DNA from 2 places in the Methylophilus glucosoxydans genome. Region 1 is predicted to be linked to the other one. Evidence: riboswitches for the same ligand, from Rfam matches in the RefSeq annotation. Region 1 holds a riboswitch; the other holds the start of a gene.
What was found. A riboswitch is a leader RNA that binds a small molecule or an ion and turns the genes downstream of it on or off. The one in region 1 is predicted to bind cobalamin.
Positions count from the first base shown of each region.

Region 2: linked by a shared signal. The riboswitch ahead of ACFQ1T_RS04660 (TonB-dependent receptor domain-containing protein) and the one ahead of nrdA (class 1a ribonucleoside-diphosphate reductase subunit alpha) in region 1 are both predicted to bind cobalamin.

Region 1 covers NZ_JBHTJW010000003.1:234,356-246,350, forward strand. The annotation lists gene ACFQ1T_RS12870 (FecR family protein) at 1-20, shown strand, start outside; gene ACFQ1T_RS12875 (TonB-dependent siderophore receptor) at 161-2,554, shown strand; gene ACFQ1T_RS12880 (PepSY-associated TM helix domain-containing protein) at 2,569-3,804, shown strand; gene ACFQ1T_RS12885 (sigma-70 family RNA polymerase sigma factor) at 3,915-4,430, shown strand; gene ACFQ1T_RS12890 (FecR domain-containing protein) at 4,433-5,434, shown strand; gene ACFQ1T_RS12895 (TonB-dependent siderophore receptor) at 5,523-7,901, shown strand; cobalamin riboswitch at 8,160-8,380, shown strand; gene nrdA (class 1a ribonucleoside-diphosphate reductase subunit alpha) at 8,559-10,838, shown strand; gene nrdB (class Ia ribonucleoside-diphosphate reductase subunit beta) at 11,048-11,995, shown strand, end outside.
Region 2 covers NZ_JBHTJW010000002.1:456,485-468,479, reverse strand. The annotation lists gene ACFQ1T_RS04705 (hypothetical protein) at 1-46, shown strand, start outside; gene ACFQ1T_RS04700 (S1 family peptidase) at 130-1,137, opposite strand; gene ACFQ1T_RS04695 (FAD-binding domain-containing protein) at 1,505-3,079, opposite strand; gene ACFQ1T_RS04690 (alpha/beta hydrolase) at 3,066-3,944, opposite strand; gene ACFQ1T_RS04685 (GGDEF domain-containing protein) at 4,003-5,124, opposite strand; gene ACFQ1T_RS04680 (EVE domain-containing protein) at 5,210-5,674, opposite strand; gene ACFQ1T_RS04675 (DUF2237 family protein) at 5,743-6,102, shown strand; gene ACFQ1T_RS04670 (cell division protein ZapA) at 6,386-6,688, opposite strand; gene ACFQ1T_RS04665 (hypothetical protein) at 6,691-6,927, opposite strand; cobalamin riboswitch at 7,018-7,229, shown strand; gene ACFQ1T_RS04660 (TonB-dependent receptor domain-containing protein) at 7,230-9,272, shown strand; gene ACFQ1T_RS04655 (hypothetical protein) at 9,360-9,929, shown strand; gene cobO (cob(I)yrinic acid a,c-diamide adenosyltransferase) at 9,942-10,547, shown strand; gene ACFQ1T_RS04645 (cobyrinate a,c-diamide synthase) at 10,547-11,848, shown strand; gene bluB (5,6-dimethylbenzimidazole synthase) at 11,845-11,995, shown strand, end outside.

The DNA of each region.
Region 1 (11,995 bases):
TGGTGATCCGGCAGCGTTAATCCGTGCGGTTAAGCCGGATTCCCCGGTTCGATCACGCTGAGTCAGGATCATCCGTAAAAAAATTTCTAAAGGACATCAACATTGGCGAAGGCTGGCACGACATACCCATGTCATTCATTATTTATTCAATGGGAAGAAGATGTCATTTACTCGCAACTCTGCCTTGTTCGCCGCTTTGCTGTCCAGCCTGTCTGTGCATGCCGTCGAGCTTGATATGCCCGCACAACCGCTAGACAAGGCGTTGAAGGCCCTGGCCCACCAGACCGGGGAAAGCATTATTTTTTCAACGGAACTCACCGAGCACAAACAGGCGCCTGCGCTCAAGGGTGACTTGAGTGTGCGGCAAGCGCTGGAAAAGCTGCTGGCAGGCAGTGGGCTGGTGTTAAAAGCCACCGCCGCTGGCTATACGCTGACTAAAGCCGCTCCCCCGCCACATACACATAGTGAGCCACAAGACCTGCCAGAGGTCAGCGTGTCTGGGCAAACCGTGCAAGAGCCCGCCAATGGGCCAGTCAAAGGCTATGTTGCCAAGCGTAGCGTGACGGCGACCAAAACCGATACCGCCTTGATTGAAACGCCGCAATCCTTGTCGGTGGTGACACGTGACCAGATGAACGCACAGGGCGTGCAGTCGGTAGGCGATGCCTTGCGCTATACCGCGGGTGTGCAGTCCGAAGCAAACGGGCCAGACCCGCGCGCCGACAATATTGGTATCCGTGGCTTTAGCCTGGGCCGGGACCAGTTCCGCGATGGTTTGCGTAATTACGCATTTAATAACCAGGGCGGTACGGTGGTTGAGGCTTATGGCCTTGAGCGCATTGATTTATTACGCGGCCCTTCCTCCATTGTGTATGGCCAGGGCGCGCCGGGTGGGCTGGTTAATCTGGTCAGCAAACGGCCCACGGATAAACCGCTGCATGAGCTGGGGTTGACCTTGGGCCAGTATGACCGGCAACAGGTGCGTGGCGATGTCAGCCAATGGCTAGATGATGAGGGCGTGTGGTCTTACCGCCTGGTGGGCTTGGTGCAAAAAAGCGATACGCAGATCGACCGTGTCACTGACGACCGTGTCTATCTGGCGCCTTCATTGACTTGGCGGCCTTCGGACGCGACCCAGCTGACCTTGCTGACCGACTACCAGAAAAATGACCGTGGCCAGGGCTACCAGGCATTGCCGCGGGTCGGCACACTGGTGAGTAGCCCCTTTGGCAAAATTTCCACCAGCCGGTATGTGGGTGAGCCAGGCCTGGATAAATACGTGCAGGAACGATATTCGGTGGGCTACCAGTTTGAACATGCGTTTAATGAGCACTTGACCCTGCGTCAGAACCTGCGCTACCAGCAACTGCGCACCGATGCCATTTCAACCTATTTGGTGAGCTTGCGTGCAGACCAGCGCAGCATCAACCGGGCAGCGATGGGCACCGATGAAAATGTCGACAATGTGGTGGTGGATACGCATCTGCAAGGGCACTGGTCACATGGCATGTTTGAGCATACGGTGCTGGCGGGAATAGACAGCCAGCGCCTGGATAACCATGTGCTGCGTACATCAGGGACGGCGAGTCCGCTGGATCTGTATACGCCGGTATATGGGGTGACGCCGGTGAATCTGCTGCTGTCAGCCAATTTGAAGCAACAGCAACGCCAAACCGGGATTTACTTGCAGGACCAAGTAAAAATTGACCGCCAGTGGGTGGCGACCCTCGGGGTTCGTCAGGACCATACCCGCATGCAAACAGATAATGTGCTGAGTCCTGCAGCCTCCTCGTCGCAACGCGATCAGGCAGAAACCTGGCGCAGCGGCCTGGTTTACCTGGCGGAGAATGGCCTAGCGCCGTATGCCAGTTACACGGAGTCGTTTTTACCGGTGATCGGCACCATGTTTGATGGCAAGGCCTTCGCCCCTGAAACCGGCAAACAATATGAACTGGGCATCCGCTACCAGCCTAAAGACAGCCAGACACTGTTGAGCGCGGCCGTCTTTGATTTGCGCCGCCAGAACGTGACCACGACTGACCTGCAGCATCCTACGTTTAATCTGCAGAATGGGGAGGTGCGTACCCGCGGGCTGGAGCTTGAAGCCAAGACTCAGTGGGACGCCTGGTCGCTGATTGGTAGTTATACTTATATGCTGCCTGAAATCACGCGCAGTAATAATAGCTTGCAGGGGGTGCCGTTCCAGGGCAAAGATCCTAACCATGTGCCTCACCATACCGCCGCATTATGGACCGACTATCGCTTGCCTGGGCAATGGCTGCCCGGCCTGGTGGTCGGCGGCGGCGTGCGTTACACCGGTAGCCGTTTCGGTAACGATGCCAACACTTTCAAGCTGCCGTCTTATACGCTGGTAGACTTGGCGGTCCGTTATGATTTGTCCCAGCTGGGCACAGGCTGGAAAGGCTGGCAATTTGCACTCAATGCCAGTAATTTGTTTGATAAGGAGTATGTGGCCAATTGTGCATACAGTGGCGACGGTTGCAAATGGGGCTACCGCCGTAATGTGATGGCCAATTTAAATTTTCAATGGTAACGAGACACGCACTTGTGGTTTGGCATCGCTGGGTAGGCCTGGCGATGGCCGCTTTTTTGGTCATTGCCGGCTTTACCGGCGCCATCATCGCTTTTCAGGATGAGCTCGATGCATGGCTCAATCCACACCTGTATCAAGCGTTATCGCAACCAGGCCAGCCCATGCTGGACGTGTACCAGCTGCAAGCGCAGGCGCAACAGCAGGCGCCCGCCAATACCCGGGTCGATGAATTGCAATTCAAATTGCCACAAAGCACGCTGGAAGATCACCATGCAGAAGCCATGATCTTCCGCCTCACGCCTGTGGGTCCGCAGGCCAGCATCCCGGCAGATCAACTGTTTATCAACCCGCAATCAGGTAAGGTGCTGGGGTCACGCTTATCCACGGCAGGGCCATTCCAGCGCGAGACGCTATTACCGTTTTTGTATAAGTTGCATTATTCGCTGGCTTTGCCCGGTGTCAGCGGCCGCCTCATCATGGGCATTGTCGCCGTGCTGTGGACGCTGGATACCTTTGTGGCGTTTTTCCTCACCTTGCCCCGGCGGCAGCCACAATCCAAAAGCAGTTATTGGCAACGCTGGAAACCGGCCTGGCTGGTCAAATGGCAAGCTTCGACCACGCGTATCAACTTTGACCTGCATCGTGCGGTCGGGCTCTGGCTGTGCAGCGTATTGCTGGTTTTTGCCTGGTCCAGCGTCATGTTCAACCTGCGCGAGCAGGTCTATCTGCCCATCATGACCAAGCTGATGCCGTTTGATTTGTCCTGGCGCAACATCCCCAAATTGCCGCAACCGCTGACCAGCCTGCCCATGCCCTGGCCGCAAGCTCACCAGTTGGCGCAACAAGCCATGCAAGGCTTTGCAAAAAACCATCAGCTGCAGATTGATTACGAAGACCGTTTGCGTCTGGACCGCGAGCGCGGCGTGTACCAGTATTTTGTGCATAGCTCGGCCGATTTGCGGCAAGACCGGGGCAATACCGCCATTGCGATAGATGCCTATACCGGTGAAATCAAAGGCCACTGGCTGCCGACGCAAGACCAGTCCGGGAACACCTTTAGCAACTGGCTGGGAGCCTTGCATATGGGGCAAGTGTTTGGCATGCCCTACCGCATCTTTGTCTGTTGCACTGGCTTGTCACTGGTGCTGGTGACAGTCACGGGTGTGCTGATCTGGAGTAGAAAGCGCGCAGGTAAATCGCGTGTCACCTTACGCGCGCCACAGCCTGCCAATACACTGCAACGGCATTGATTCAGCGCCGTAGTTTCTGGCGTAACCATACTGCGGCTCAAACATGCCACCCGCGCGGATAGATGATATAATGAGAATTATTATCATTTATTGCATATGATCCATTTGTTATGCTGGCAAACGAATATACGCTGCAACAAACAGTAGGCGCCTTGTATATCGATCATCACCAATGGTTGCGCGCATGGTTGCGCGGCAAGCTCGGTTGTAGTGAGCAAGCTGCCGATCTGGCGCAGGATACGTTCTTGCGCATGATGCATGGCAAGCGCAATGTGCATGCCCTCGAAAAACCCCGCGCCTACCTCACGCAGATTGCCAAGCATTTGCTGATTGATCACTGGCGCCGGCAAGCGGTGGAACGTGCCTGGCAGGAGACGCTGGCTGTGGCGCCCGAGACTTTTGTTGCCTCACCCGAAGAGCGTGCCCTGATTCTTGAGGCGCTGGTCCGCATTGACCAGTTGCTGGACTGCCTAAAGCCCAAAGTACGCGAAGCTTTCCTGTTATCACAGCTGGATGGCCTCGGCTATCGAGACATCGGTGAGCGGCTGGGGGTAGGCGAGCGCATGGTGAAAAAATACATGGCACAAGCCATGTTGGCTTGCCTGATGATGGATGAGGGGCCATAACCATGCATCACAACCAGGCGGATGAGCAGCGTATTTTAAATCAGGCGGCAGAGTGGTTCGCGCGTTTGCAGGATCAGTCCCTGCATGCACAAGAGCTTGCACAGTGGCAAGCCTGGTTGGCGGCCGATCCTGCGCATGCACGGGTTTGGCAGCGCGTTGAAGCTATCAGTCAACCCTTTAAACAGCTGGCGACCACCGTGCCTGCCGCCACGGCACGAGCGACCTTAAAGCAGGTGCAGTCTTTCGAGCGTCGCCGTACCTTGCGCCGTTTGGGTTTGGGCGTGACGGTGCTTGCCAGTGGCTTGCTTATGCGCCAGGCCTTGCCGTGGCGTGGTTGGCTCAATGCCTATGCAATTGCGCATGCCGGTTATCGCACGCAAATCGGCGAGCGCAAAATCTGGCGCCTGCCAGAAGGCACTTTGCTGGCATTGAATACGGCCACTGCTGTGGATGTGCACTATGACCCGCATGTGCGTCGCATCGTTTTGCATCAAGGCGAAATTCTTGTCACCACCGCGCGTGATCTGCAGCGCCCGTCCAGGCCATTGGTGGTCGATACCCTGCATGCCCGGTTGACCGCACTCGGCACGCGCTTTACGGTACGTGGTGATTTGCAAGGCGGGCATGTGGCCGTATTTGAAGGCGCCGTACGCATTCGCCCGCATGATGCTGCCAGTGTGGATATCCTGGCAGGGCAGCAGGCGAGGTTCACGGCAACCGGGGTAGTCGCCGATGGGCGGGCAGACCTGGCCCGTGAAGCATGGTCGCGCGGGCAAATGGTGGCGGACAATCTACCGCTCGCCCAGTTTGTCGCCGAGTTAAATCGCTATACCCGCGTGCCTATCCGCGTGCAGCCGGCGGTGGCAAATTTGCGGCTGGTTGGCGTCTATCCGCTCAATTACCCGGCTCAGGATATTCCCTTGATCCTGGCCGCCATCGAAACGGTCCTGCCCGTGCGCACGCGTGAGGACGCGGCGGGTGGCTTGGCGCTGGTCGCACGATAAACCATTTTCTAATCAGAGTTCCCTTTTTTGATGCTCATCCGGCATACCAGTTGAACCCATTCAATATTCAACTTTGGAGCCTGATATCATGTCATCCCCAGTTTTATTCCGTCCACAGATGCGCAAGCTGCTTGTGCGAGCAGCACTGCTATTTCCCGCCATGGGCTTGCATCCGCTTGCGCCAGCCGCTTGGGCACAGACCACAGAGGCCACTTATGTTTTTGATGTTGCCGCAGGGCCGCTTTCAACCGCATTGACGCAAGTCGCAGCACAAACGGGCATGAGTTTGAGTGCAAATGCCGCGCTGTTGGCTGACAAGAAAGCAGCCGCGCTTAAAGGCCGCTACACTGCGCAAGCCGCATTGCATCAATTACTGGAAAATACCGGCCTGGCATTACAACAGACGGATGAAACGCATTTCAGTGTGATTCCTGTCATCACCGAAAAAGACGCGCCACAAACCTTAAGCGAGGTACAGGTGCAGGCCAGTAAAGAGGGTAACGGTCTGTTAAGCCGTTATGAAGCGAGTACTGCCAGTCAGGGGGCGCTGGGCGACAAGTCCTTACTCGATACCCCGTTTTCAGTCAGTGTGGTCAAGGCTGAGGACATTTTAGATCGCCAAGCTAGCAATGTTGCCGAGGCCTTCAAGCTGGATGCAGCCGTCACCGCGTCCAGTAATGGCGTGGCCCGGGAGAGTACCATGATTACGGTGAGAGGCTTGGCACTGGATTTATTGAATGGCTACAAGATCGATGGCCTGAATATTTCACCATGGAACACCGATTTACCGATTGAGCATTTTGAGCAGGTTGAGCTGCTGAAAGGCTTGTCCGGTTTTATGTACGGCTTTGCGCAACCGGGCGGCATCCTCAATTACAGACTCAAACGCGCCGGGGATACGCCAGTCACCCGCGTGACGGCGGGCTTAATGACGGATAGCCAGTACAACCTGAATCTGGATGTTGGTCGCCGCTTTGCAGAGGGGCGTGCGGGCATGCGTATTAACTACATCCATGAGGCAGGGGATACCTATCTTGATGCCCCGATCAAGCGCGACTCTGCCTCTGTGGCGCTGGATTTCAAACCTTCGGATCAACTCACGGTTGAGCTGGATAGTCTCTACCAGAAGCGCAAGGTCAATGGATCCATGTTTGCCCTGGTGGTGGATCAAAATGCCGCCAGCCCTAAACCGATTGATGGCGCACGCCGCTTGACGCAGGACTTCACTTATCATGAAACCGAGATGATGACGGCAGGCACGGCGTTGCGCTGGCAGTTTAATGACCAGTGGTATTTAAGCACTGCGGCGCGGGTTTCCAAGCTCAGGCGTACCAATTACGATAGTTATATGACCATCAATGACGATGCGGGAAACTTTAGCGATGCGCAAGTGCAGTGGTATAGCCAACATCACAATCAGTCAGCCAATCTGATGCTGCATGGCCAGTTTGAAACCGGCCAGATCAAGCATGCCCTGGTCACAGGCGCAGACTTGCAGACGGTGCATCGCAGTGGCGCGCCAGACAGCTTTGCCTTATTGGGGACGGGTAACCTGTACACTGGCCGCAGTGATGAGACTGATCCTGACGCAAGTATCAACCGGAATTTGAGTACCATTTTCAAAACCCGTAATGTCGGTGTGTTTATGAGTGATACCCTGCAGTGGACGCCGGAATGGAGCACGATTATTGGTCTGAGACATAGCAACTATGAGAAAACCCAGCCCAACGGCCCCACCTACAAAAAAAGCAAAATGACGCCGACTTACGCCTTGCTCTGGAAGCCACAAGCGTCCATCACGGCTTACGCCAGCTATGTTGAAGCGCTCGAAGAAGGCAATACGGCACCCATAGGCACCAATAACGAAAACCAGTCGTTTGGTCCGCTTGAAAGCAAGCAGTATGAAATTGGCCTCAAGCAACAGGGTAGTTTCTGGTCGGCCGAGGCCGCACTGTTCCGCATGCAGCGTGGTTTGGCGTATACCAATGCAGACAATGTCTATGTGCAACAAAGCAAAGGGTTGGTGTTGAGCGGGCTAGACCTGGCTGGCCGTGTCGAGTTAGGCAGCCAGTGGGCGTTGCGCAGCAGCCTGGTGTGGATGCAAAGCGAAAACAAAAGTGATGATGCCAGCGTGAATGGCAAGGATGCCGCTAATGCCCCCAGCTGGAGTGCAGCGCTGTATGCGGACTACCAGGTGATGGATTTGCCTGGCCTGACACTGTCGGCAGGCGCGCGTTACGTCGGTCAGCGTTATCTTGAGGCCTCCAATACCCATGCACTGGACAGATATACCTTGTTCGACCTCGGTGCGCGCTATCACACCAAGCTGAACGCGCATCAACTTACCTTGCGTGCCGGGGTGCAGAACCTGACCAACGAAAAATACTGGCAAGCACATGGCGACTGGAATTTCCTGACGCAAGGCGAGCCGCGTATCTTTAAAGCCAGTGCACAGCTGGATTTTTAAACGAGATGGCTGTGAGGATGGCTGCGATGACAGCTGCCATCTCGCCAGCGTCAGTAGGCTGGTCTGACGCTGGCTTGTCGCCTCAAGTCGCCTGGCGGTGAGGCAAAAAAACATTGTTTGAGGCTGGGCAAACATCAGGGCACAGTACAAAATGCTTGCTCTGGGCCTTGCAAAAAAATATATTCAGGCAAAACAATCACTTACTGTCTTGTAACAATATATTGTGTTTTTGTATGTTGAAAATGCATATATATTGATTTATAGTCACGTCCATACGGTATACGGGCACTGATCAGTGCCTGTCTTTAAAAGGGAATCTGGTGCGCGATGGCGATGGCCATTGTCAAGCCAGAGCTGCCCCCGCAACTGTAATCAGCGAGTTGTTTGCTGCTTTGCTCGCCACTGAAGCGATTCGGGAAGGCCAAGGCAAACAATCATGACCTGAGAGCCAGGAGACCTGCCGTGATTTTTTCTTGTTAACGTTTGAGGCGGGGTGTCCTCGGCAGATGCAGTGAGTCCTGTACTGATTGCAAGTCTGGTCTTTAAACGGGTGCAGGTTTTTTCTTTGATTGCTCGACAACGGGCAGGCTATTGCCAGAAAAAATGCGCCCCGCAGCCAGTGCCGTGTCCCTTCCGCCGCCAGCACTGGGAGCCACCATGACACAATACGAATCCATGCAAGCCACGAAACGTGATGGCCGCAAGGAACCGATTAACCTCGACAAGATTCATCGCGTCATTGATTGGGCCGCACAAGGCCTTAACAATGTGTCGGTGTCACAGGTGGAGCTCCGTTCGCATATCCAGTTTTATGATGGTATCCGCACCGACGATATCCATGAAACCATTATCAAATCTGCTGCCGACCTGATTTCGGAAGAAACCCCGGATTACCAGTACCTGGCCGCGCGCCTGAATATTTTTCACCTGCGCAAAATTGCTTACGGCCAGTTTGAGCCACCGCATTTGTTTGACCATGTGACCAACCTGACCGCGCTGGGAAAATACGATCCGCACCTGCTCAAGGATTACAGCCGCGAAGAGTTTGATACGCTGAATGGCTATCTGGACCACTGGCGCGATATGAGTTTCTCTTATGCTGCGGTCAAGCAGCTTGAGGGCAAATACCTGGTACAAAACCGCGTCACCAAAAAGATCTACGAGAGTCCGCAGTTTCTTTACATTCTGGTGGCGATGAGCCTGTTTGCTAACTACAAAGGCCAGGCGCGTCTCGATTACATCAAGCGTTTTTATGATGCGGTGTCTACCTTCAAGATCTCGCTGCCGACCCCGATTATGTCTGGCGTGCGGACGCCGACACGCCAGTTCAGCTCTTGCGTGCTGATTGAGTGTGATGACAGTCTCGATAGCATCAACGCCACTTCCAGCGCGATTGTCAAATACGTGTCGCAGCGCGCCGGTATTGGCGTCAACGCCGGCCGTATCCGTGCGCTGGGCAGTGAAATTCGTGGCGGTGAAGCACAGCACACCGGCTGCCTGCCGTTCTATAAACTGTTCCAGTCTGCGGTCAAATCCTGCTCACAGGGCGGGGTACGCGGTGGGGCGGCCACGTTGTTCTATCCGTTATGGCACCTTGAGGTTGAATCCCTGCTGGTCCTCAAAAACAACCGTGGCGTGGAAGAAAACCGCGTGCGCCACCTCGACTACGGCGTGCAGATCAACCGCCTCATGTATCAGCGCCTGATCAAAGGTGAACAGATCACCTTGTTCTCGCCGCATGATGTGCCCGGCCTGTATGACGCGTTCTTTGCCGATCAGGATACCTTTGAGCGCCTGTATACCCAATACGAAGCCGATGACAGCATCCGCAAGCGCAGCTTGCCTGCCGTAGACTTGTTCTCGCTCATGATGCAAGAGCGCGCCGGTACCGGCCGCATCTACATCCAGAACGTGGACCATTGCAACACGCATAGCCCGTTTGATCCGGCCGTTGCGCCGGTGCGCCAGTCCAACCTGTGTATGGAAATCGCACTGCCAACCAAGCCGCTCAATGACATCAACGACACCGAAGGCGAAATTGCGCTGTGTACCCTGTCAGCATTTAACCTGGGCGCGCTGGAATCTCTGGATGAGCTCGAAGGCCTGGCCGAGCTCGTGGTTCGTGCATTAGATGCCTTGCTCGAATACCAGGATTACCCAGTCAAAGCCGCGCTCAATGCCACCGACAAGCGCCGTTCACTGGGCGTGGGTGTGATCAACTATGCCTATTACCTAGCGAAAAACGGCACCAGCTATACCGATGACGCTGCGCTGGGCCTGACCCACCGCACGTTTGAGGCGATTCAGTACTATCTGCTAAAAGCGTCCGTACAACTGTCTCGCGAGTTTGGCGCGTGTGGTGCGTTTAACGAGACCACTTATGCCAAAGGCATTTTGCCGATTGATACCTACAAAAAAGACCTCGACGCCGTGTGCAACGAGCCGCTGCGTCTGGATTGGGAAAGCCTGCGCAAGGAAATCCAGAAAGATGGCTTGCGCAATTCCACGCTGACGGCGCTGATGCCTTCCGAGACTTCCAGCCAGATTGCCAATGCCACCAACGGCATTGAGCCACCGCGTGGCCTGGTCTCGGTCAAGCAATCCAAAGACGGCATCTTGCGCCAGGTGGTGCCTGAGATTGACCGCCTGCGTAACCAGTACCAGTTGTTGTGGCGCATCCCCAGCAATGACGGCTACCTCAAGCTGGTGGGCGTGATGCAGAAGTTTGTCGATCAATCGATTTCAGCCAATACCAACTACGACCCAACCCGTTTTGAAGGCGGCCGCGTGCCGATGAAGCAACTGCTGAAAGATCTGCTGCAAGCTTACAAACTCGGCGTTAAAACACTGTACTACCACAACACTCGCGATGGTGCGAGCGAGGGCGGTACGGAAGCTGAGGACGATGGGTGTGCCAGCGGAGCCTGCAAAATTTAAATAAGCATTGACTCAGTGGCTGCGCGGGCAAATTGCTGCGTTGTGCGGTGCGCGAAATCCTCATGTACTCACGTGTACATTCCGGTTTCTGTGCTCCGTACGCCTTGCACTTTATCCCGCTCGCTCACTGTTTCAACGCTTATGGCAGTGGGGTAATAAGTACAATTTAAAAACAGTTTGAGCATTAAACTTAAACATTAGGAACACAGATGGCCTACAGCATCTTCACCAAAACCGATAATGATCAGTTAAAAGAACCCATGTTCTTTGGGCAGCCCGTCAATGTGGCGCGCTACGACCAGCAGAAATATCCGGTATTCGAGAAGCTGATCGAGAAGCAACTCTCCTTCTTCTGGCGCCCGGAAGAGGTTGACGTGTCGCAAGACCGTTCCGATTACCAGAATCTGCCCGAGCACGAAAAGCATATTTTTATCAGCAACCTCAAGTATCAGACCTTGCTGGATTCGATTCAGGGCCGTAGCCCCAACGTGGCCTTGCTGCCACTGGTGTCCCTGCCTGAGCTGGAAACCTGGATTGAAACCTGGGCGTTTTCCGAGACCATTCACTCGCGTTCCTACACCCACATCATCCGCAATATCGTCAATGATCCGTCGGTGATGTTCGACGACATCGTGCGCAATGAAAACATCACGGCACGCGCTTCGGATATTGCGCATTATTACGATGAGCTGATCCAGCAAACCATGCTGTACTCGCAGCTGGGTGAGGGCAATCATGTCATCAATGGCGAGACCAAGGTGGTCAACAAGCGTGCGCTCAAAAAGCTGCTTTACCGTTGCCTGATGAACGTGAATATCCTCGAAGCCATCCGCTTTTACGTCAGCTTTGCCTGCTCGTTTGCCTTTGCCGAGCGCAAGGTGATGGAAGGCAACGCCAAGATCATCCGCCTGATTGCGCGCGATGAGGCCTTGCACCTCACCGGCACACAGCACATGCTCAACATCATGCGTTCTGGCCAGGATGACGCCGAGTTTGCCGAGATTGCCGCAGAACTGCATACCGAGTGCTTCGAGATGTTTAAATCCGCCGCCGAGCAGGAAAAACTGTGGGCCGAGTACCTGTTTAAAGATGGCTCCATGATTGGCCTTAATAAAGACATTCTTTGCCAGTACGTGGAATACATCACCAACACTCGC
Region 2 (11,995 bases), on a different contig from region 1:
TGAACATTACTATCATGTCGAAGAGCTGGATCTGGCGGTCGCCTAAGCAAACCGTCCCGACATCAAAAGAAAAAAGCGCCAGTTAAGGCGCTTTTGTATTGGGGCTGACACAACACCGCCAGCCTCGCATCAAGGCAAGGTTTTCATCGCCACTTTGAGCTCTTCAGCCTTTTCGGCATCCAGCTGTGTCAGCGTATCCACATTGGCCAAGGCTTCGATATGTTTACCGTTGGACTCCGCAATCAGGCCCAGGTAATAAAAAGCCTGACTATGCTGATCGTTCATGCTGACGACACGGTGCAAGTGTTGCTCAGCCATGGTGAGATCCTTGGTTTCATATTCAGCTGCAGCCAGATAAAACCAGGCTTCTGTATTATGAGGCTCCTGAGTCGTCCATTGCTGGGCAATCGCTTTCAGGCCATCCCAGTCCTTGTGCAGGTAAGGAAACACCACTTTCATGAAATAAGGCCATTCAGCTGCTGGCTTGCCCCAGAAAGGCAGCTCGCTTTTTACCACAATCGGGCCCGCGGGCTGCGCGATCAAAGCCTGAACCCAGTCAATCGACATGTAATAGTAGTAGGCATCTTTACCAGGGCTCTTGAGCGTAATCAGGCCGACCAACGCGCCCGTCTCATCAAACAGACCACCACCACTGGCGCCTTGTCTGAAACTGCTGGTTGCCCGCACAATCACGGAGTCATCCATGGCAAACAGCCCCTTGACCACCCCTTGGCTGCTTACAGGCGCGGCGACAAAACTCGGATAGCCGATATTAAACACTGCCTGTTCGTATTTGAGATCGCGGCTGGACTTCATGGTGACTGGGCTAATCGGCAGGTCATCCATTTGCAGCATGCAAACATCATGCTTCCAGTCCGGTTTGACACCCACGGCATGGTAAGCCGCCCCGCCACTGACTACGCTGATACTGGTGGCATTGGCAACCACATGGCAGTTGGTCACAACCTGATTTTCAGCCACCACGACGCCTGAACCCAGCCCATATTGACCGTTTTTCAGGCCGACCTGCACACGTAGCACGCGGCTGTTCAACGCCTGCATGAGCTCGGCAGAAGGCTCTGCCATCAATGGGATTGCCAGGCAACCTAACAAACATCCGATCAACCATTTTGCCATGTCTTGCTCCAATCTGCGAAGGTAGGCAACAAGGAATGCACTACCTGTAATACGTTTTGGAAAGCTTCTTAAACTGTTTATAGCAAAACGTATTCCAAGCTGGAGAATGCGGGCTCACTTACCGCCAGACTATGGGGAGACCATGAGAAAGAAAGGAGAGATTTTATATTTACATTTAAAAATCAATGAGATACGTAAAAATAACTATCGTATCACTGTAGTCGCTCAGTCGACTGCTTGAGCGAGCGGCCAGAAGTGCCGCAACAGACCGCTCAGCATACGCACAGAATTAGTGCGCAAAATCAGTGCATGCACTACCGAGTCGCACACCTTATCGTTTTTGCAAACATCAGCAACGGGTGAAAGGCTAAAACTGCAGTGAAAGCTGGGGTGCTGCCAGGCTTTGTGCACTCACGGAAGCCGCACTCCGATTTGATTTTTTGCGGAGACTGCCACGGTCTACCTTGGGAAAATGGCGCGATTTGCGCGAAGCATGCCGCTGCAAAATATCTGCGACAGCATGCGCTGGCATGGTCTGCCTGATGGCAAACCAATCCTGCTTGGCTGTCTGGATGGCCTCGCCAATATCAACCATGGGCGCAGGATAGTCGCGGCCAATCAGGCAGCCATACCGCCGCTGTAAACTCGTAGGCATGCGCCAGGGTTCAAAAATCCAGCTGTCTGGCACCTGTCGCAAAACAGGCAGCCACTGGCGGACAAACACCCCCTGAGGGTCCTGAGTCAAGGCTTGTTTAACCGGATGGTAAATGCGCAATGTATTGATGCCGGTCGTGCCAGACTGCATTTGCACTTGCGGCCAATGAATCCCCGGCTCGTAATCAACAAAAGCTCTGGCCAGATGCAACCCGCTTGGCCGCCAGGGCAGTTGCAACAAATAACTGGCGGTACTCATGAGCATGGCGCGCATGCGAAAATTCAGCCACCCGCTTTGATTGAGCATCTGCATGCAGGCATCTACCAGTGGCCAGCCAGTCTGGGCAACCTGCCAGGCTTGTAAACGTAAGGCGACCGCGGCATCGGGTAACCGGGACTGTAGTGCCTCGAAGCCCCGGTAAAAACTCTGGTGTTCAATCCGCGGTTCGCTTTCAAGCTTTTGCATAAAATGGCAATGCCAGTGCAAGCGGCTTTCAAAACTGTGCAGCTGACGGCGCTGTTGCACGTTTTCAGTCTGCTGCGCACGGACCCGGGTAGCCTGTACCACGGTACGCAGGCTCACAGCGCCCCATGCCAGATAAGGTGACAGGCGGCTACAGGCCTGGACAGCACTGAGCGGGCTGGAAATCCCCCGCTGATAACCATGTACGCGGCGCGTCAAAAAATCCGCCATCACCGCCTCAGCCACCCCTATACCGCCAACCTGACGTTCCGCTTGCGCGTGGCCAGCCACTGCTGGCAACCGCTCCAAGCCATGATCCGGTAACCGAACAGCAAGCCCGGATGCAGGCACCGCAATGACAGGCGCCTGCATGCGTAACGCCCACTGCGCTTGCCACTGTTGCCGGTCTGACAGGCGTCTCACCACCCCATTCTGAGGCCATTCCTGCCAGACGATTCCTTGCATCCTGCACCACGCTTGCACCTGCCGGTCGATGGTGTAGGTGTGTTGATTCCCGGTTTCTTCATGGCTATACAGTCCGGCGATCCCGAATTTTGCATGCAGCCTCTGTAACAGCGTCAAGGGGTCGTGATGATAGACATGCAAATGCAATCCCAGCTGTTGCAAGGCATCTGCAAGGTCCTGCAAACAGTCGCGCACGAACATGGCCTGACTGAGGCTGGCATCCTCTGCCGACCACACTTGTGGAGCCCAGATAAAGAGCGGCAAAACCGGCCCAGCCTCACAGGCGGCAGACAGCGCGGCATGATCCGCGACACGTAAATCGCGCTTAAACCAGACCACATGCACATCACGCAGAGGCATGCTGGCCAATCCAGTCGCAAATATCTTGCAGCAATGGACTGTTGCCGCGCAGGGGTCTGGCCAGCTTGGCGACCATATCCACATGGTTGTAGTTGGCATAAGTCAGCAACTTGACCTCGCTGCCTTGCGCCTCAAGCGCACGCGCCAGATTGATCGAGTTTCTGGGCCAAACGGTTTGGTCTTTCAGGCCGGCCAGCAGTAGTAAAGGCGGATGTTGGCCGCTGACAAAATAGATAGGCTGTGATTGCCACTCCTGCTCAGCAGGTGCAAAAATCGCGCGTAACGTATCCGAGGTGAGCGGCAAAAAGTCATAAGGTCCGGCCAGACCTATGGTGCCTTTAATCGCGGTGGGTGATAATCCTACAGCCGCCAGATAGGCAGCATTCAAGGTCAGCATGACGGCCAGATGTGCGCCCGCAGAATGCCCCATCAAGAAGACACGCGACGCATCGCCTTGATACTCGGCCACGTGTTGCTTGACCCATTGCAATGCCAGCGCGGGGTCTTGCATCAATTGCGGAAACTTAAGTTCGGGATAGAGCCTGTAATCGGCAATCACAACCAGCATGCCTTGCGACGTCAACGCCTCTGCCACAAACAGGTAATCTTGCTTGCTGCCAGACTCCCAGCTACCGCCATAAAAAAACAACACCACAGGGCGTGGTGTTGCAGCATGGTCACGTGGCTGATAAATATCCAGGCGCTGCCTGCTGTGCGGCCCAAAAGCGATATCGCGATGGATGCGCATACCTTTATCGGGAATCACCGCGTTTAACAAAGTGACTGGCCGACAGGCCGAAAGCAGCAGACCGGCCAAGCCAGTCAACCAGCTACGCCGCGTCAATTGAGGATTTTGCAGATTCATAGGCATTGATGACCATGCCCAAGATAGAAAATTCCCGCCGCAATAATGATCGCTATCGTTAATGGTTGGCAATATAGACGCGGTTACGGCCCTGCTGCTTGGCCGTGTACAAAGCAAAGTCTGCCATTTTCATCAGCTGCGTCAAGCCATCTTGCGTCCCCAGTTGCGCGGTAGACACTAACCCAAAAGAGGCCGTGTAATGAATTTGCTCTCCTTGCTCGCTCATCACACTGTGATCAATTTCTGAGCGCAAGCGCTCAATCACATGTGCCGCTTCATGCAGGTCCGTCATCGGCATCAGAATGCCAAATTCTTCGCCCCCCAGACGCCCAACCATGTCGCTGGTACGCAAGGCACTCACGCAGCGCAGGCAGAAGTTCTGCAAAACCAGGTCGCCAGCATGATGTCCATATTGGTCATTAATCTTTTTAAAAAAATCGATGTCCACCATGGCAAATGAAAACGAGGAGCCGTAACGCTGATAGCGCCGGATTTCTGACTCCAACTCATGAATGAAGTGCCGCCGGTTGGCGATCCCGGTTAAAAAGTCAGTAAAGGCAAATTTGTCTGCTTCAAGATGCAAATGGTATATGCGGCCCCCAACAAAGAGGCCTACCAGCAAAAACAGGGTCACCAGCAGCGCTGCGTAAGTGATGCCTTGATGGGTGTGCCGCTCCATGCGCTTTTCACTTTCGGCCACATACTCGTTGGCGCGCAAGTCCGCATGCGCGAGGATGGCTTCGTTGAGTTTTGCCACCTTGGCAAAGCGCGCATTCCAGGCCGTCTCAATCAGGGTGCTTGCTTCGGTATACTGTCCCTCAGCCAATTGCTTGATTACCGAGGCTGTCATTTCGTCCAGTGCTTGAATATTCTGTTTGAGCAGCGGTAATGGCGCGCGATCTCCCGAATAATTACGTTCTATGCTGGCGATTTTTTGTTGGGCAGCAGCCTCATGCCCCTTAATCGCCGCCACGGTATTGATCAAATGCACGCTGTCTGCCTGAATCAGCGTGGCATAGAGCAAATCGCTTCGGATCTGATGCAGCTGAGACTCCAGCGCCTGCGCAGCGTTGGAAACCGTAAAAGACTGCTCATAGAAATTGCGAGTGGTCTGGTGCATCTCCCGCATACTGGAAAAATAAATCCAGAGGAACAGCAGCACACCGATCAGAACGATCATAAAACCGGCGACAAGGATATACAAGACTGCTTTTCTACGCCTGATACTCATATCATGTACGCCACCAAAGTCGCCAAAGAAAAGGTTAAGTGCTGAGCAGAGCCGTGATAAACGCCCACTCTTTGGGATCGACCGGGGTAATAGACAAGCGGTTCCCTTTTTGCAAGACACGCATGGTGGCCAGGGCAGGCGTTTCCCGCATCTCTTTCAAACTCAGCAATCGCGTTTTGCGCACGAGCTTGACATCTACGTTCACCCAGCGTGGACTTTCCGGTGTAGACTTGGGATCAAAATACTTGTGCCCTTGCACAAACTGAAAACGGTCGGGATAGGCCAAGGTGCTGACCTCGCAAATGCCGACGATGCCAGGCTCAGCACAATTGGAGTGATAAAACAACACGCCATCGCCCACCTTCATCTGGTCACGCATGAAATTTCGCGCCTGATAATTGCGTATCCCATACCAGTCTACAGTTTGATTGGGGAATCCCGCCAAATCATCAATGGAGACATCCGAGGGTTCGGATTTCATTAACCAGTAACGCGCCATGCCTGAAAACTTTCTTTACACATCCAAATGCCAGTATCATAAACCAAGTTAGAGCACAGTTGAAAATCATGACAAAAAACGTTTTAGGCACTCTTCTGATCCCTTGCAGTATGCAACCAGTCACAGGCTTTATGCGTGATGGTTGTTGCAGTCACCACCCGGAAGATTTAGGTAAACATACCGTCTGCGCAGAAATGACAGATGAGTTTCTGGCGTTTTCGCAAGCGCAAGGCAATGACTTGTCCACCCCCAGACCAGACTATGCATTTCCCGGGCTCAAGGCTGGTGATCGGTGGTGCCTGTGTGCGAGAAGATGGCTGGAAGCCAGTGAAGCCGGTTACGCGCCGCCAGTGATTCTGGAGTCTTGCCACGAAAACTGCCTGGAAATCATTAGCCTGGCGGACTTGAAATACCATGCCTTAAGATAACAAGACAAAGGTGCGAGAGGGGATGTGCTAAGGGGTTACCTGAGCCGCTAATCCTGAACCAAAAAAGTTCAGGTGGTAACAGCCTAAGGTACATTAGGTTCGCACGCCAAGGGCGTCTTAAAAGACCGCCCAACTTAGTGCGATCGCACCGCACCTGATGAGCCGAAACCTATAACAAAGACTAGTTCAAGGAATTTTGGACTCAGGCAACGCCTTAGCACACCACTTTTATGATACGTCATTTAATACTAATGACGGTTAAAATTTTGTGAAATGAAGCGGATTACAATAATTTGTGCTGGCCGGACAAAACATCATCGATCTGCTGCTGCATGGTAGAAATGCGCTTTTTCACATCGCCCACATCAACCCCGCCGCTGCGCGTATTCAACAACTCATGGGTAATGTTCAGCGCGGCCATGATCGCAATGCGCTCCACACTCACCATCTTGCCCACATCACGAATTTCGCGCATTTTACCATCAAGGTAACCCACCGCCTGCAATAAACTGTCGCGCTCTTCGTCGGTACAGGTCACGCTAAACGCGCGGCCCATGATCTCGATATCAATCGGCTGCTTGGCCATGACTAACGACCTTCCTCAGGCAATGCCGACAACAAGCGTTCCAGCTGCACACTGGCTTGCGTCATGTTCAGCTTTAGAGATTGTGACTCCTGATGCAAACGTGTGACCTCCTGACGTAACTCCACGTTTTCGTCACGCAGCTGGCTGCACAAAGCAATCAGCTTCGTCACACGTTCTTCAAGACTTTTCAAATCGGCATCCATCAGCCCATTATCTTTTAAAAAAACGAGTGTGGTCAATAGCTAAGCGCATTTTTTCAAAGTAAATTAAGAATTTGAAGCCCCTCGCAAGACACCATGCAACTGGTCAAAGTCACTGCTTTAGACTAGAATGCCGAACAGTTGTCAGGTGCCTGCGTCTGCGTTCTTGCAGACAAGGGTGAAACTGGGAAACAGGTGCGCGAACCTCGTTCGCAATGCCTGTGCTGCCCCCGCAACGGTAAGCAAGTGCGGGTCTATCCACACGCCACTGAGTAAAAACTTGGGAAGGCGATAGACCAAAACTTGCCAGCCCGGAGACCGGCCTTATAACTTAAATAAGCATGGAAATACCGCGGGGTGACGGTTTCAAAACGAATGACATTCTCAAGCTATTAAATGTCTCCATCAATGTCTTTGATGTTGAGCCTGTCTACCTTGCGTTTCCTTTTTACTTTTTGCATGCGGGGTCGCATGCATTATCGGAAACAATCATGAATAAAAAAATCATTTTGGGACTCATCGCCCTTTCTCCTACGCTTACTCAAGCGCAAGAAGTCTTTTCAAATAGTAGTAGTGAAATTGCTTCACTGTCTTTGGATGAAGTTACTGTAACGGCAGCCAGGGTTCCCGTTTCGACTAAAACAGCTACTGGAGATGTTACTGTCATTACTCACGATGAAATTGATCGTTTAAAAGGCAGTTCACTTCCTGACTTGCTCAGATTGCAACCGGGTTTACAAATTTCCACCAATGGAGGCATGGGAACCGCAAGCAATGTATTTTTACGTGGCACCAATGCGGAACAGGTTGTGATTTTAGTGGATGGCTTGCGCATTAATTCGGCAACATTGGGTACGACTGCGATTGAAAACCTGCCGCTTGCGTTGATAGATAGAATAGAAATTCTTCGTGGCCCAGCTTCCAGCCTGTATGGCGCAGATGCCATTGGCGGAGTTATTCAGATATTTACTCGGCGGGGGAAAACCGATCAAACAAGATTTTTTGGTAGCGTAGGCGCAGGTAGCTATGATACCTACACAGGTAGCGCAGGGTTTGGCAGCCGCTATCGTGCCTTGCAATTTGGGGGGCAAATAAACAGCTATGACACACGCGGCATATCTGCCAAGAAACACCCACCTCAAGCCATTGATCGCGATCGGGACGGCTATCGTAACTTGAGTGGAAGTGCCTATGCCGACTTAGAGTTCAGAGAGGGACACAGCCTGGGCGTCAACTTCATGGAATCTGATGGACGGAATGATTTTGACAATGCATATAACAACTACTCTACAACCAATCAGCAGGCCTATGGCGCAACGCTCAAAAATCAACTTACTGAACATTGGAACAGTACCTTAAAATATGGAATCGGTCGCGAGCGCTCGTTTAGCCTGAATAGCGCTACCAGTAATAGTAAATTCGACTCAAAGCAGACTCAGATCACATGGCAACACGATTACTCCCTAGCTGTTGGGACCTTAACATTTGCCTACGATAGACTCGAACAAGATGTAGATACTTTGTCAAATGGCATTCCAAGCATTAGCAGAACAAGAAATGATGACGGCTTTCTTGTGAGCTTTGTGGGAAACCGTGCTGCACACAGCACCCAGATGTCAGTGCGTGAAGACCATAACAGTCAATATGGCAACTACGTTACGGGCGGTTTTGGTTATGGTTATACATTTTCGCCAGAATGGAAAGTCACTGCTCAATATGGTTCTGCGTTTAGAGCACCTACATTTAACCAATTGTATTTCCCTAGCTTTGGTGATCCAACGCTCAAACCAGAAAAGTCTGATAACTTTGAAACGAGCCTGCGGTACCAAAACACCGCCATACAGGCCAAAATGACTGTATTTGAGAATCACATTCGCGACCTGATTCAGAACGTTGGGCCTGCAACCTCAGGATGTTCCTTTACAGGATTCTGCCCCGTCAATGCCGGTAAAGTTGTTATTCAAGGACTAACCATCGAGGGAGGTGCCATGCTGGACGATGAATGGCAACTCGCTGGAAACCTCACTATTCAGTCCCCAAGAAGCGATGATACAAATAAACTGCTGCCAAGAAGAAGTCAGCGCTATGGCAATTTGCAGTTGCTATATAAATCAGGCAATTGGAATGCTAGCACCGAACTCTCAGCATCATCAGCTCGTTACAACGACGCGGAAAATAATTTCAGATTAGGGGGCTACACTTTATTAAACGCTTCGCTTGGCTATCAGTTAGCTTCCCACTGGAAACTTCTCGCGCGGGCAAACAACCTTTTGAATAAAGATTATGTATTGGCAACCACCAAGAGCTCGTTTTCGCCCAACGCGCCTGATTACAACACCATGGGTACCAACGTCTTTATCAGCCTGAATTACGATATGAAGTAAACCGGGAACGGGGGATTTTGCCCAAGCCTGTGCGAATTGGGCTAAAATCCACGTCTTATAATTAACCTTAATTTTGGAGTCGTTGGCATGCCACGTAACCTTTCAACTCAGTCTCTGGCAATTGGCTTTCTCATTGCCTTGATGGTCATTATCACGCGTGGTCATCATTTTGCTTCGATTGATTTTTTACCGAGCGCTTCTTATGCAGCGTTTTTTATCGCGGGTTATTACCTGCGCTCAACGCTGGTGTTTGTGGCCTTGCTGGCATTGTGTGCTGCGCTGGATATGGCAGCCATCACCTGGGGCGGTGTGAGTAATTTCTGCGTGACCCCTGCTTATGGCTTTTTGTTGCCGGCTTATGGCAGCATGTGGCTGGCTGGCCGTTGGACTGCGTCGAACACTACCTGGCAATTTAGCAGTCTGTTCAAGTTGACAGGGGCAGTATTGCTGGGATCTGTGCTTGCTGAGCTGTTTTCCAGCGGCGGCTTCTACTTCTTTGGTGGCCGTTACCCTGACCCTACCGTGGTTGAATTTGGTGCACGCCTGATCAAATACTTCCCGAAACAGCTGGAAGCCATTGCATTCTGGGTAGTCGTCGCATTGATTGCACATCTGGCATTTGGCCTGACCAAGCGCTCCGTGCGCGAAAACGCTTAAGTATTACGCACCATGGAAACCAATGATCGCGACAGCCGCCATAAGGCGCGCATGATCCGCAAGAAAGCGGTCATTGATGAAAAAATCGAGCAGGCCAATCAGGAGAAAGGCCTGCTCCTTATCCTCACCGGCAACGGCAAAGGCAAAAGCTCTTCTGCCTTTGGCATGGTGGCCCGCTCCCTGGGCCACGGCATGCGTGTCGGTGTTGCCCAGTTTATCAAAGGCCGTTCTGATACTGGCGAAGAAGCCTTTTTTCGCCAGCACCCGGCTGTCACCTGGCATGTGCTGGGCGAAGGCTTTACCTGGAACACACAAGACCGCCAACGCGACACCGAAACCGCCATGCGTGGCTGGCAGATTGTGGCCGGGATGCTGCAAGACCCGGCCATTCAGCTGGTGGTGCTGGATGAGCTCACCTACACCTTCAAATATGGCTACCTCGATGAACAAATGGTGTTGGATGCCATCGCCAAACGCCCACCCATGCAACATGTGGTCATCACTGGCCGCGGCGCTTCCGAGGCATTGAGAAACGCTGCCGATACGGTGTCTGAACTGATGGATGTCAAGCATGCCTGGCGTGCAGGCATCAAGGCCCAGGCCGGGATAGATCTGTAATGCAAGCAACGGCGGCAAGCTGCCGAGCCATGTTAATGGCGGCCCCGGCGTCTGGGCAAGGCAAAACCATGGCTACCGCGGCATTGGCGCGCGTGTACCGCAACCGCGGCTTACGCGTGCAGGCGTTCAAATGCGGGCCGGACTTTATCGACGGCATGATTCTGCAAGTGGCAACTGGCAAGCCAGTGTATAACCTGGACCTTGGCATGTGTGGTGAAGCCGATGCACAACGGCTGCTGCACAAGGCCGCCCAAGACAATGACGTGATTCTGCTCGAAGGGGTGATGGGGCTATATGATGGCAAGCCTTCATGCGCCGATATTGCCGAGCGCTTTGGCATCCCTGTCGCACTGGTGCTTAATGCCAAAGCCATGGCACAGACCTGTGCCGCGGTTGCCTATGGTTTGTATGGCTTTCGGCCCGCCCTGCAGCGCGCCGGAGTGATTGCCAACCAGGTCGGCAGCGAGGGGCATGCCAATATGATTAAAGAAGCACTCCCCACGGACATCCCCTGGCTGGGTGCCATGAAATATGACACGCAACTGAGCTTGCCAGAGCGCCATCTGGGCTTGCATCTTGCTCAGGAAATCACGGACATAGACCAGCGCATAGAAGCCGCTGCGCAACTGCTGGGGCAAGACATGCCATTGCCGCCGAGCGTGCAGTTTGCCGCACCCGAACAGCAGGCGATAACACCATTATTGCAAGGCAAAACCATTGCCGTGGCTAAAGATGCTGCTTTCTGTTTTACCTATCAGGCCAATCTGGATCTGCTACAGACACTAGGCGCACAGATTGCATTTTTTTCACCCTTGCACGATACGCAATTACCGGCTGCGGATGCTTACTGGCTGCCGGGTGGCTACCCGGAATTGCATCTGGAGCGACTGCAACACAACCACAGCATGCGTGAAGGTTTACGCGCAGCCGCCGAATCAGGCAAACCCATATTGGCCGAATGTGGCGGCATGCTGGCACTCGGTGAAACACTAAATGGACAACCCGCCTTCGGCCTGCTCCCCGGCAGCGCCGCGCTTCAGCCCAAATTGCAAGGCCTGGGCACGCAGCATGCAACCTTTTCAGCGGCTGACAACAGCGCAACTGGCGATGACGCGACGACGATAGGCGCGCACACTTTTCACTATGCCCGCTTTGACACCGACTTGCCGGTCATTGCGCAAGGCAAAGGTAAATATGGCGCTGGCGAGCCGGTCTATCGCCATCAATCCATCACTGCCAGCTTTTTGCACTTTTACTTTCCGTCTAACCCGGCACTGGCCGCACAATTTTTCATGCCATGAGCTTTGCCTATTCAGATGCCGACAAAGCGGCGATATACAAGGTAATTACCGAGCGACGCGATATGCGGCATTTTTTGCCCACGCCTATCGCCCCCGAGTTATTGCAGAAATTACTGCAAGCCGCCCATCACGCGCCCAGTGTCGGCC